3 regions of the Kocuria sp. APC 4018 genome follow, and region 2 is predicted to be linked to each of the others. Evidence: riboswitches for the same ligand, from Rfam matches in the RefSeq annotation. Region 2 holds a riboswitch; each other region holds the start of a gene.
The links. A riboswitch is a leader RNA that binds a small molecule or an ion and turns the genes downstream of it on or off. The one in region 2 is predicted to bind thiamine pyrophosphate.
Positions count from the first base shown of each region.

Region 1 (3,265 bases), on a different contig from region 2:
GGCGAACGCAATGTCGGTGGCGGTGGGGATCGCCCAGCCGCCCAGGGTCTCGGGGTTCGTCGCGTTCACCGCGGCGTAGATCAGCGCGGGGACGACGACGCCGCCCACGGCCGCCGCGATCGGCACCGCCGCCTTGCGGAGGTCCCGCAGATCACCCGAGACGAACTCGCGCTTGAGCTCGAGGCCCACGAGGAAGAAGAAGATGGCGAGCAGTCCGTCCGCGGCCCAGGTGCCGAGGCTGAGCTTCAGGTGCCACGGCTCGTAGCCGACCTCGAGGTCACGGAGGGCGAAGTAGCTCTCCACAAAGGGCGAGTTGGCCCAGACGAGGGCGATGACAGCGGCAACCACGAGGAGGATGCCAGCCACGGTCTCGCGGCGCAGGACGTCCTGGAGCCGGGAGAGGACGCCACCCGAGGGGTGGTCGGGCTCGCACGGCGGCTCAGGATGGTTGAAGAAACCGGGCTCCGAGACGAAGCCGGAGGACTCTTCCTGCGCCACGGGCTCCGGGGATCCGGGCTCACGGTGGGCAGGGGTGGACGTGTGGTGCAGGGGCATGGATCACTCCAGTGTCGACGGGCATCACGCTCATTACCGCCGACCAGACTTCCCGGCACACCAGCCAGTAAGGGTAGCAGGGCGCCTTTATGCGGCGCACCCGTGCTTTCCATCATGACCTTGGGTCCCAGCTGCAGAGGCGGGCGCACCCGACTGATACCCCTAGAACCTGCGCCGTTGTCCGGCACCCGATCAGAGGTCGCGAGGCGGAGCATCCGTCGAATCGCGGTTGCCTCTCTTCTTGTCCTCGGCGGACCCCAAGACGTCCTTTCGGGCGAAGAACCAGACCAGACCGCCCGCCAGGAAAATCCCCACAATGATGGCCACCCACATAGCTATATTCATGGCCTCAAGCTATCAACCAGATGATCGGGGACCACGCGTCACCCTTGTTCCAGACGGGGAGGGATCCGCCGGCGGTGCCGCGCGCCAGGAAATGACAAGCGGTCTTTCCTGAAAAGAGCCCTTCGCCAGAAGTCACGACGGCGAGTGGCGGCGCGACCGCACCTCAACGATGCGGGCCGTCATCAGGCTGATTCCCCACAGGAACAGGACCAGCAGCGGTACGAGAGTCATCATGGACGGCTCGTCCACGACCGTCACGCCGCCCACGTTCTCCCAGGTGCACGTGTGGCCCAGTGGCACCCAGCTCCACCCCGGCTCACCGTAGATCGAGCTTCCGTCGCCCAGTTCGCAGGACAGGGATCCGAAGTGCAGGAGTCGCTCGGCCACGAGCCCCGCGATCCAGACGAGCAACGCGGCAAACCACAGCACCCATCCAACGTCCCTTGCCCGTGAAGCGGCTGTTCGGTCTGACATTCACCCGTCTCCGTTCTGGTTGCCGTGCGCCGCGCCCAGCACCGGCCAATCGGTCCCACCACTTTCCTATCAGGGTTCCCTGCGACCCCATCCTTCTCGGTCAATCCGCTCACTTGATCCTCGCCAAACCTCCCTGACTACACTGACCACCAGTGACACGGGGTGCCGCCACCCTTCCCTCCCCGCCCACCGGGCGCACGGAGCGCGAGGACAAGGCGGCTGAGATGACACCCGTCGAACCTGTCCAGTTAGTACTGGCGAAGGGATGTCACGGTCGCACCGCGCAGGTGGCGCACCGCTTTCTTCGCCGTGAGCCACAGGAGTGAGCATGCGGATCGAGAACACCATCGTCCTGGTCACCGGCGGAGCCCGCGGGCTCGGGGAGCACCTCAGCCGGGCGTTCGCGCGGGAGGGCGCGCGCGTCCTCGTGAACTACCACTCCAGCGAGGAGCGGGCCCGTGCGCTGGTCAGCGAACTCGGGGAGGACAGGGCCCTCGCGGTCCAGGCGGACGTGACCGACGCGCAGCAGATGCGGGACATGGTCACCCAGGCCAGGGAGCACTTCGGCGCGCCGATCACGGTGGCCGTGAACAACGCCCTGGTGGACTTCAGCTTCAACGGGGACGCCCGCCCCACCCTGGAGCACCTGACCGCGGACAACCTCACGCAGCAGTTCCAGGGCGCCGTGGTGGGCGCTCTCAACGTGATGCAGGCGGTCACCCCAGGCATGGCGGAGGCCGGCGAGGGCCGCATCATCAACATCGGCACCAACCTCTTCCAGAACCCCGTGGTCCCCTACCACGACTACACCGCCGCGAAGGCCGCCCTGCTCTCCCTCACCCGCACCGCCGCCAAGGACCTGGGCCCGCAGGGCATCACCGTGAACATGATCTCGGGCGGCCTGCTGCGCACCACGGACGCGAGCGCCGCCACCCCGGACGAGGTCTTCGACTACATCGCCGCCGGCACTCCCCTGGGCCGCGTGACCACCCCCGAGGAGTTCGCGGACACCGCCCTGTTCATCGCCTCGGACTGGTCCCGCGGGGTCACCGGCCAGAACCTGGTGGTCGACGGCGGGCTGGTGATGGACTGACATGGCCCGCCGCCTCCACCTCAACGCGTTCCTCTACGGCGCCGGCCACCACCAGGCCGCGTGGCGCGCGCCCAACTCCTCGGTGCACCGCCTCACGAACATCAGCTACTACGAGGAGCTCGCGCAGACCGCCGAGCGCGGCCTGTTCGACGCCGTGTTCTTCGCGGACGGCCACAGCGTGGGCGACGTGTCCGGCGGACCCCACTGGTCCCTGGAACCGCTGACCGCCCTGTCCGCGATGGCGCGCGCCACCGAGCGCATCGGCCTGGTGTGCACAGTGTCCTCCACGTTCTTCACGCCGTTCCACGCGGCCCGGATGCTCGCGTCCCTGGACCACATCTCGGGCGGCCGGGCGGGCTGGAACGTGGTGACCTCCATGTGGGACGACGAGGCCCGCAACCACGGCTATCGGGCCATGCCACCCAAGGACGAGCGCTACGAGCGCGCCCGCGAGTTCGTGGAGGTGGCCCGCGCCCTGTGGGCCAGCTGGGACGAGGACGCCGTCACCGCGGACCCCGAGGGCCAGTGGGCGGACCCCTCCAAGCTGCACCGCCTGGACCACGAGGGCCGCCACTTCCTGGTGGACGGGCCCCTCACGGTCCCGCGCTCCCCGCAGGGCGAGCCGGTGCTGTTCCAGGCCGGTGCGTCCGGTCCCGGCAAGGCCCTGGCCGGGGACTTCGCGGAGGGGATCTACGCCGTGGCCTACGACCTCCCCGCCGCCCAGGAGTACTACTCCTCGGTCAAGGCGGAGGTGGCGCGGGCCGGGCGCGACCCGGAGGCCGTGGTCGTGATGCCCGG
Region 1 covers NZ_JASDCY010000080.1:664-3,928, reverse strand. Annotated here, with positions in the region: gene nhaA (Na+/H+ antiporter NhaA) at 1-555, opposite strand, end outside; gene QL985_RS11260 (hypothetical protein) at 1,033-1,329, opposite strand; TPP riboswitch at 1,523-1,657, shown strand; gene QL985_RS11255 (3-oxoacyl-ACP reductase) at 1,703-2,467, shown strand; gene QL985_RS11250 (LLM class flavin-dependent oxidoreductase) at 2,469-3,265, shown strand, end outside.
Region 1: linked by a shared signal. The riboswitch ahead of QL985_RS11255 (3-oxoacyl-ACP reductase) and the one ahead of QL985_RS05325 (bifunctional hydroxymethylpyrimidine kinase/phosphomethylpyrimidine kinase) in region 2 are both predicted to bind thiamine pyrophosphate.

Region 2 (3,265 bases):
GTAAAGGTCGGGTGGGCTCCTGCCGGACTGCGAATGTCGAGACATCACGCCGCGGTGGTCTGTGACCGACCCGCTCTCTGCGTGGCTGTCGCACCGAGAACAGGAAGTTCACCCGAGTGTGCCGTGTCCGGGCGCATGAAAACGACTATGCGCACACCGGTGTCCGGCACCGACAGTCCAGACTACCCGATCCCCGGAAGTCACGCCACTCGCGGGCTCTCCGCCGTGCGGGATCAGCCCTCCTGGCGTGCGGTGGCGGCCGAGGTCTGCGCGAAGAACTCGAGCTCCAGGTGGCACGCGCGCAGGAAGGCGCGGCGCATGGCCTCGCGCGTGGCAGTGTCCGCCTGCTCGGCGGCACGGTCCACGGCGGCACAGGCCACCTCCGTGGCGGCGTGGAACTGCGGGTCGTCGTAGGTCTCGAGCCAGTCCGCGAACGGGTGCCCCTGCAGCCCCGTGCGGCGCGCCCGCTCCGTGAGCTCCGCCCCCACGTGCGCGTAGAGCCAGTAGCACGGCAGGACCGCGGCGGCACCCACCGCGAACCCGTCCTGCCCCGTGCGGGCGAGCAGGAAGTCCGCGTACGCGCTCGTGGTCCCGGAGGGCTGTTGCGGGGCGCGCCCGTCCAGCCGCGCGCGGTGCAGTGCGGACTCCCCCGTGACCACGGCGGCCGACGCCGTGGCGAAGAACCCCCGGGTGCCCTCCTCGGGAGCCGCCGCCGCGAGCAGCGCGAGGGCCCGCGAGTAGGCGTCCAGGTACTGCATGTCCTGGTCCAGGTAGCGCTCGAACTCGTCCCGCTCCAGCGTGCCGTCCCCCAGCCCCACCACGAAGGGCAGGACCGCGATCTGCTCGCGGATCGGCGCGCTCGCCTCCCAGAGCTCGTCGGTGAAGCGTGTGCCGGGATCCTCGGTGCCCCCGCACGACGCCGCCGCGTCACCAGGCGCGGACACGTCCCCCGCCGCGGCCTGCGCTGTGTGTCCGGCCACCGCAGCACCGTGTGCCGGGGTGACAGCGGGAGCGGCGCCGTGCCCCGGGGAGGCTGCGGGAGCGGCGTCGTCGTCCTCCCCGCACGCCGCCGCCACGAAGGCGGGGTCCGTGACGAGGTCCTGGACGTGGTGGAAGTGGTGGACCGGGCCGTTGCCGTGGCCCACGTGCAGGAAGTCCGCCGCGCGCAGCGCACCGCGCAGCCAGCGGCGGGCGGTGTCGATCCCCTGTGCCCAGTCCCCCGTGCGCGCCACGACCGTGGCCACCGCAGACGACAGCGAGCACCCGGTCCCGTGTGTGTTGCGCGTGGCCACTCTCGTCCCCGAGTACTGGGCCACGGGCTCGGCCCGGCCCGGGACCACGAGGGCGTCCGGGGTGGACTCCCCGCTCAGGTGCCCGCCCTTGACCAGCACGCGCGTGCCGAAGGTCTCCGCCACGGCCCGGCCCTGCTCGAGCGCCTCGTCCCACGTGGTGACCACGGGCCGCTCCGCGAGCACGGCGAGCTCGGGCAGGTTGGGGGTGATCAGGTCCGCGTGGTGCAGGATGCCGCGCAGCGCGTCCTCGGCGTCGGATGCGAGCAGACGCCCCCCGGCGGTGGCCACCATGACGGGGTCGATCACGACCACGGGCGCACGGTGGGCCGCGAGCCACGCCCCCACCGTCTCGATGACGTCCACCGAGCCGAGCATCCCGACCTTCACGGCATCCAGCTCCACGTCCTGCGCGACGGCGTCCAGCTGCGCCTGCAGCACGGACACGGGTGGGGTGTGGACCGCCACCACGCCCTGCGTGTTCTGCGCGACCACCGCAGTGACCACGCTCAGCCCGAAGCCGCCCATGGCGGCGATGGACTTCAGGTCCGCGGCGTGCCCGGCACCACCCGTGGGGTCGGTGCCGGCGATCGAGAGGACGCGGGGGGCGGGGACAGAAGGCGTGGGGTTCACGACATTCCCTTCGCTAGTACGAGCTAGATCAGGTTCTACGGGTGTGTTCTCAGCCGCCGTACGGCACCCCGTGCACGTGGTCCCGATCATGCCACAGGAGCGCCCGGACGAGTCCGAGCGCTCCTGTGGTGGGTGGCCCCCGCGGTCCTCCCGGGAGGGCCGCGCGGGGCGTCAGTCCCCCTTGGGGGTCATCGTGATGTCCCGGGCGCTCACGCCCACACCCACGATGGTGGGCTGGCCGTCCGAGGAGGCCGAGCCCACGGGCGCGGCCGCGGCGGTGAACCGCGTGGCCGAGCGCTCGGCGGCGTGGTACTCACGGGTCTCCACGCTCCCGGCACCCGGTGCGGCCGTGGGAGCCACGGCGCGGCGGGAACCGCGGCGGCGCCTGGCAGGAGCGGTGTCCGTGGTGGACGCGGCGGGCTGTGCCGTCGTGGCGCGCCGGGACGGGTCCGGCTGTCCAGCCCCGCCCTCGGACGGCGACTGCTTCTGGGCGTCCCGCTCCGGCGCGGAGCCCTCGGGCTGCTCGGACCGGGTCTGCTCGGCGTCGGACGACGCGGCGCCGTTGCCGCGACCCCGGCCGCGCTGGCCCGCGGAGCGTCCCCCGCGGCCCTTCGAGCCCTCGCCGCCCCGCCGTCCGGAGCCGCGACCGGACCCGGTGCGGTCCTGCGACGCGTCCTCACCGGAGTCCTCGGCCGAGAAGGCTGCGGAGAGCGAGTCCAGGGTGAGCGCCTCCTGCTCCGCGCGCTCGTCCTTCTGCCCCTGCGGGAGCTCGATGACCTCACCGTGGATCGTCAGGCTGGACCCGGCGTCACCCGCGGCGTGCTCGCCGCGGGGCTCGGAGGCACCGTTCCCACCGTTCTCGGTGGCGGTGTCCTCGCCCTGGTTCCCACGACCGCGGCTGCGCTTGCCGCGACGCTTCTTCCGACGCCGCCCGCTCTCGGAGTCCGCCGCACCGTGCTCGGACGCCTGCTCCGGACCCCGGTTCCCGTGCTCCGTGTGCTGGGCGGTCGAGTCCTTGTGCTCGGCTCCGCCGCGGGAGCCGCCCTGCGCGTCATCGTCCTCATGGGAGGAGGCGGCCGCGATGTTCGCGAACGCCGTGCGGGCGGCCTCGTCCCGGGCCTGCTGCTGGTCGTCCGCGCCACCCCGGTTGTTCGACCGGGATTTGTCCTGCGGCTGGTTCTGCTTCTGCCGCGAGCGCTTGCGCTCGTTGCGGTTGCCGCCGCGGTGGTCCGGCGCGGTGGCCGTGGAGCGACCCTTGAGGGGGTGGTCGTGGACCACGACGCCGCGGCCCGCGCACTCCTCGCACGGCTCCGAGAAGACCTCGAGCAGGCCGGTGCCCATGC
Region 2 covers NZ_JASDCY010000019.1:6,257-9,521, forward strand. Annotated here, with positions in the region: gene QL985_RS05325 (bifunctional hydroxymethylpyrimidine kinase/phosphomethylpyrimidine kinase) at 234-1,922, opposite strand; TPP riboswitch at 1,910-2,003, opposite strand; gene QL985_RS05330 (Rne/Rng family ribonuclease) at 2,094-3,265, opposite strand, start outside.

Region 3 (3,265 bases), on a different contig from region 2:
CGCACGGGCACGAGCAGACCCGCCAGCGTCAGCGCCAGGGTGGACTTGCCCGCCCCGTTCACGCCGGTCACGGCGAGCGCACGGCCCGCGCGGACGTCCAGGCTGATGCCCTCGGCGGCCACGGGCGCGTCCCAGCCGTCCAGGGGGTCCACAGCCGCGTCCGTGCCGCGCCGCCAGGCCTTCCGGGCACGACGCCGCCTGCGGGCGATCTCGCGCCGCGTCGGCTGCACGCGGGAGACGGCGAGGTCCCGGGCGCTCAGCAGCACCTCCCCGGCGTCCGGGCCGCGGGTGTCCGCCGGGGCGGGTGCGCGCGTGGTCGGAACCCAGCCGGGCACCCACGTGCCCTGCTCCTGGAGCAGGTGGCGGGCGTCGTGGAGGGTCTCGCGGGTGGGACCGTCGAAGGCCACCCGGCCGTGCTCGTCCAGCACGATCACCCGGTCCACCACGGGTTCCCACAGGGCCACCCGGTGCTCCACGACCACGAGCGTGATGCCGTCCCGCAACACCGCCTCGGAGACAGCCCGGCACAGCTGCTCCGCGCCCTCCTGGTCCACGCTCGCGGTGGGCTCGTCCAGCAGCAGCAGCCGGGGTCGCATGGCCATGACTCCCGCGAGCGCGAGGCGCTGCTTCTGCCCGCCGGACAGGGCCGTGGTGGAGTGCGCGAGGGGCAGCGTCAGCCCCACCCGCGCGAGCGCCTCGTCCACGCGGGGCCAGATCTGCTCGGGGGGCACCGAGATGTTCTCCAGCCCGAACGCGACGTCGTCCCCCACGCGGGAGAGGATCACCTGGGTCTCGGGGTCCTGGTGCATGAAGCCCACGGCCCCGCGCGCCTCCCGTGGGTCCACGCCGTCCACGCTCAGCCCGCCGGAGCGGGACTGCCCGTCCGGATCCTGTTCCACCCCCGCGAGGGCCTGCAGCAGCGTGGACTTCCCGGCGCCGGACGGCCCCAGCAGCAGCACGCGCTCCCCGGGTTCGAGCACGGCGGTGACGTCACGGAGGCTCGGATCCTGACGGCCGGGATAGTGCCACCCGAACCGCTCCAGCCGCACGGCCGCACCCGTGGGCGCTGACCCCGCCGGTTCCGTCATCGACGGCGCGTGGCGCCGGAGGCCAGGGCCCCCAGCACCCCGGTGGCCTGCAGCGCGCGCACCACGAGCCACATCAGGGCACCGGCGATCACCGCACCGGAGAGGGTGGTGAGCGCGGCGTAGACGACCTTCTGGTCCAGGGCCCACTCATAGTTGTACATGATGTCCTCGCTCGCCCCGAGGAACAGTCCGGAGAGCGCACCGGCCGCGGTGGCCACGGCCAGGCCGAAGCGGCGGTAGCCCGTCAGGAGGAACACGAGCTCCACTCCGAGACCCTGGACGAGACCGGAGATCACCACGGTCCACCCGAAGTGGGTTCCCAGGAAGCCCTCCAGCACCGCCGCGAGCAGCTCGCAGAACAGGGCCGCGCCGGGCTTGCGGATGATGAGCGCGCCCAGGGTGCCCGCCACGAGCCAGCCGCCCGAGATGAGCCCCGCCGAGGGCGGATACGCCACCGCGGCCGTGGAGACCACGGGGTACAGCAGGTTGGACCACATCCAGAAGATCACCGCGCACGCCGCGGCGAGGACCGCCGCCACCACGATGTCCACGACCCGCCAGGACTGCGTGCGGGCGGTACCCCGTGCGGTTCCAGTGGGGGTGCTGCTGAGCTGCGTCATGAGAACTCCTCCTGAAGGTTCCAGGAGGGGAAGAGCCCCCGCGCACCGCGGACGGGCTCTTGAGATGCTCGACTCCCTAGCGCCGGTATGAACCGGATCAGGTTCGAGGGTCTGCGCTCGCGCGCACTCTCAGCGCCTCGGTGGCGCTCCCCTGTCGTTGAGCCACCAGTCTAGACCACCACGGCGGTCGGCCGGGGTGCTCGAGGCGCCCCGGCCGACCGCTGTGGTGCGGGGTGCGGGCCGTGCACCGCACCCCGGTCCCGCGGAGTCCCGCCGTGAGGACGCGCCAAGCGCGTGGCCTCGCCGGCGGGAGTGCCGCGGGAGCAGGACTCAGATCTCGGCCTGCGAGGACTTCGAGGAGTCGTTGTCGTCGGACTGCATCTTGGACACCTGGCGGGCAATGCCCACCTTGATGACCGTGCCCACCACACCGGTGATCATGGCCCAGATGATGATGTCGCGCCAGGCCTCGTCCTCGTCCGGGTTCTTGGCGGGGGGCTCGTTGCCCGTGACCTGCTTCCACGCCACGGTCAGAGCCTTGTTGGCCATGGCCACGCCGCCCAGGGAGGCCACCGTGCCGAAAATGTCCATCGCCTTGTTCATGGGATTCTCCTCAGTTCTCGAAAGTGCCGCCGGCGCGTGGTGGCCGGCGGCGTCGTACTCCCACCCCAGCATACGAACCCGTGAGCCGGGGTGGTGTCACCTGCCCGGGTGGCGCCACCGCGTGTGTCGTCAGTCGGGCCGGTCCTCACCGGCGCGGGCCACCACGTCACGCAGCTCGTCCGCCACGAGGTTCTCCTCGTGCAGGTGCTTGGAACGGTAGGCCGCACGGCCCACCATGTGCGCGGAGACCGGGACCGTGAGCAGCTGGAAGATCCACGCGAGGACCAGCAGGGGGATCATCCGGGGCTCCCCGCTGGCGAGCGCGAGGGCGGTGAGCAGCAGGAGCAGCCCGAAGACCTGGGGCTTGGTGCCCGCATGCATGCGGGAGAGCAGATCGGGGAAGCGCACGAGGCCCACCGCGGCCGCGAGCGACATGAACGTCCCCGCGACCAGGCACACCACTGCCGCGACGTCCGTCACCGTGTGCCAGTTCATGAGCGGTCCAGCCCCACGTTGCGCGCCACCGTGACCGAGCCCAGGAACCCCACGAGGGAGACGATCACGAGCAGCACCAGGTTGTCCGTGTGGCGGTGGTACACCATCTCCACGGCCAGAGCGGCGCCCACGATGGCCAGGAGGACGTCCGTGGCGATCACCCGGTCCAGCAGGGACGGCCCCTTGGCCAGGCGGTAGATGGTGCCCGCGGCCGCGAGCGCGAGGATCACACCGCACACCCACACGGCGACGTCGGACAGGGTCATGACCGCTCCTCTCCGGGCCCGCTCCCGGCCTCGTCCATGTCTTCGGTGGGGGACTCGACGGCGCCCGTGGCCTCCGTGCGGTCGGGGTCACCCTTGACCGGCAGCAGCGCCAGGTCCTCCCGCGAGCCCATGATGCGGATCCAGGCGGCCTCGGTGTCCAGCACCGAGCGCCGGAACGCCTCGGCCTGCTCCG
Region 3 covers NZ_JASDCY010000014.1:33,294-36,558, reverse strand. Annotated here, with positions in the region: gene QL985_RS04350 (ATP-binding cassette domain-containing protein) at 1-1,088, opposite strand, end outside; gene QL985_RS04345 (ECF transporter S component) at 1,085-1,708, opposite strand; TPP riboswitch at 1,765-1,871, opposite strand; gene QL985_RS04340 (DUF4235 domain-containing protein) at 2,039-2,311, opposite strand; gene mnhG (monovalent cation/H(+) antiporter subunit G) at 2,441-2,806, opposite strand; gene QL985_RS04330 (monovalent cation/H+ antiporter complex subunit F) at 2,803-3,072, opposite strand; gene QL985_RS04325 (Na+/H+ antiporter subunit E) at 3,069-3,265, opposite strand, start outside.
Region 3: linked by a shared signal. The riboswitch ahead of QL985_RS04345 (ECF transporter S component) and the one ahead of QL985_RS05325 (bifunctional hydroxymethylpyrimidine kinase/phosphomethylpyrimidine kinase) in region 2 are both predicted to bind thiamine pyrophosphate.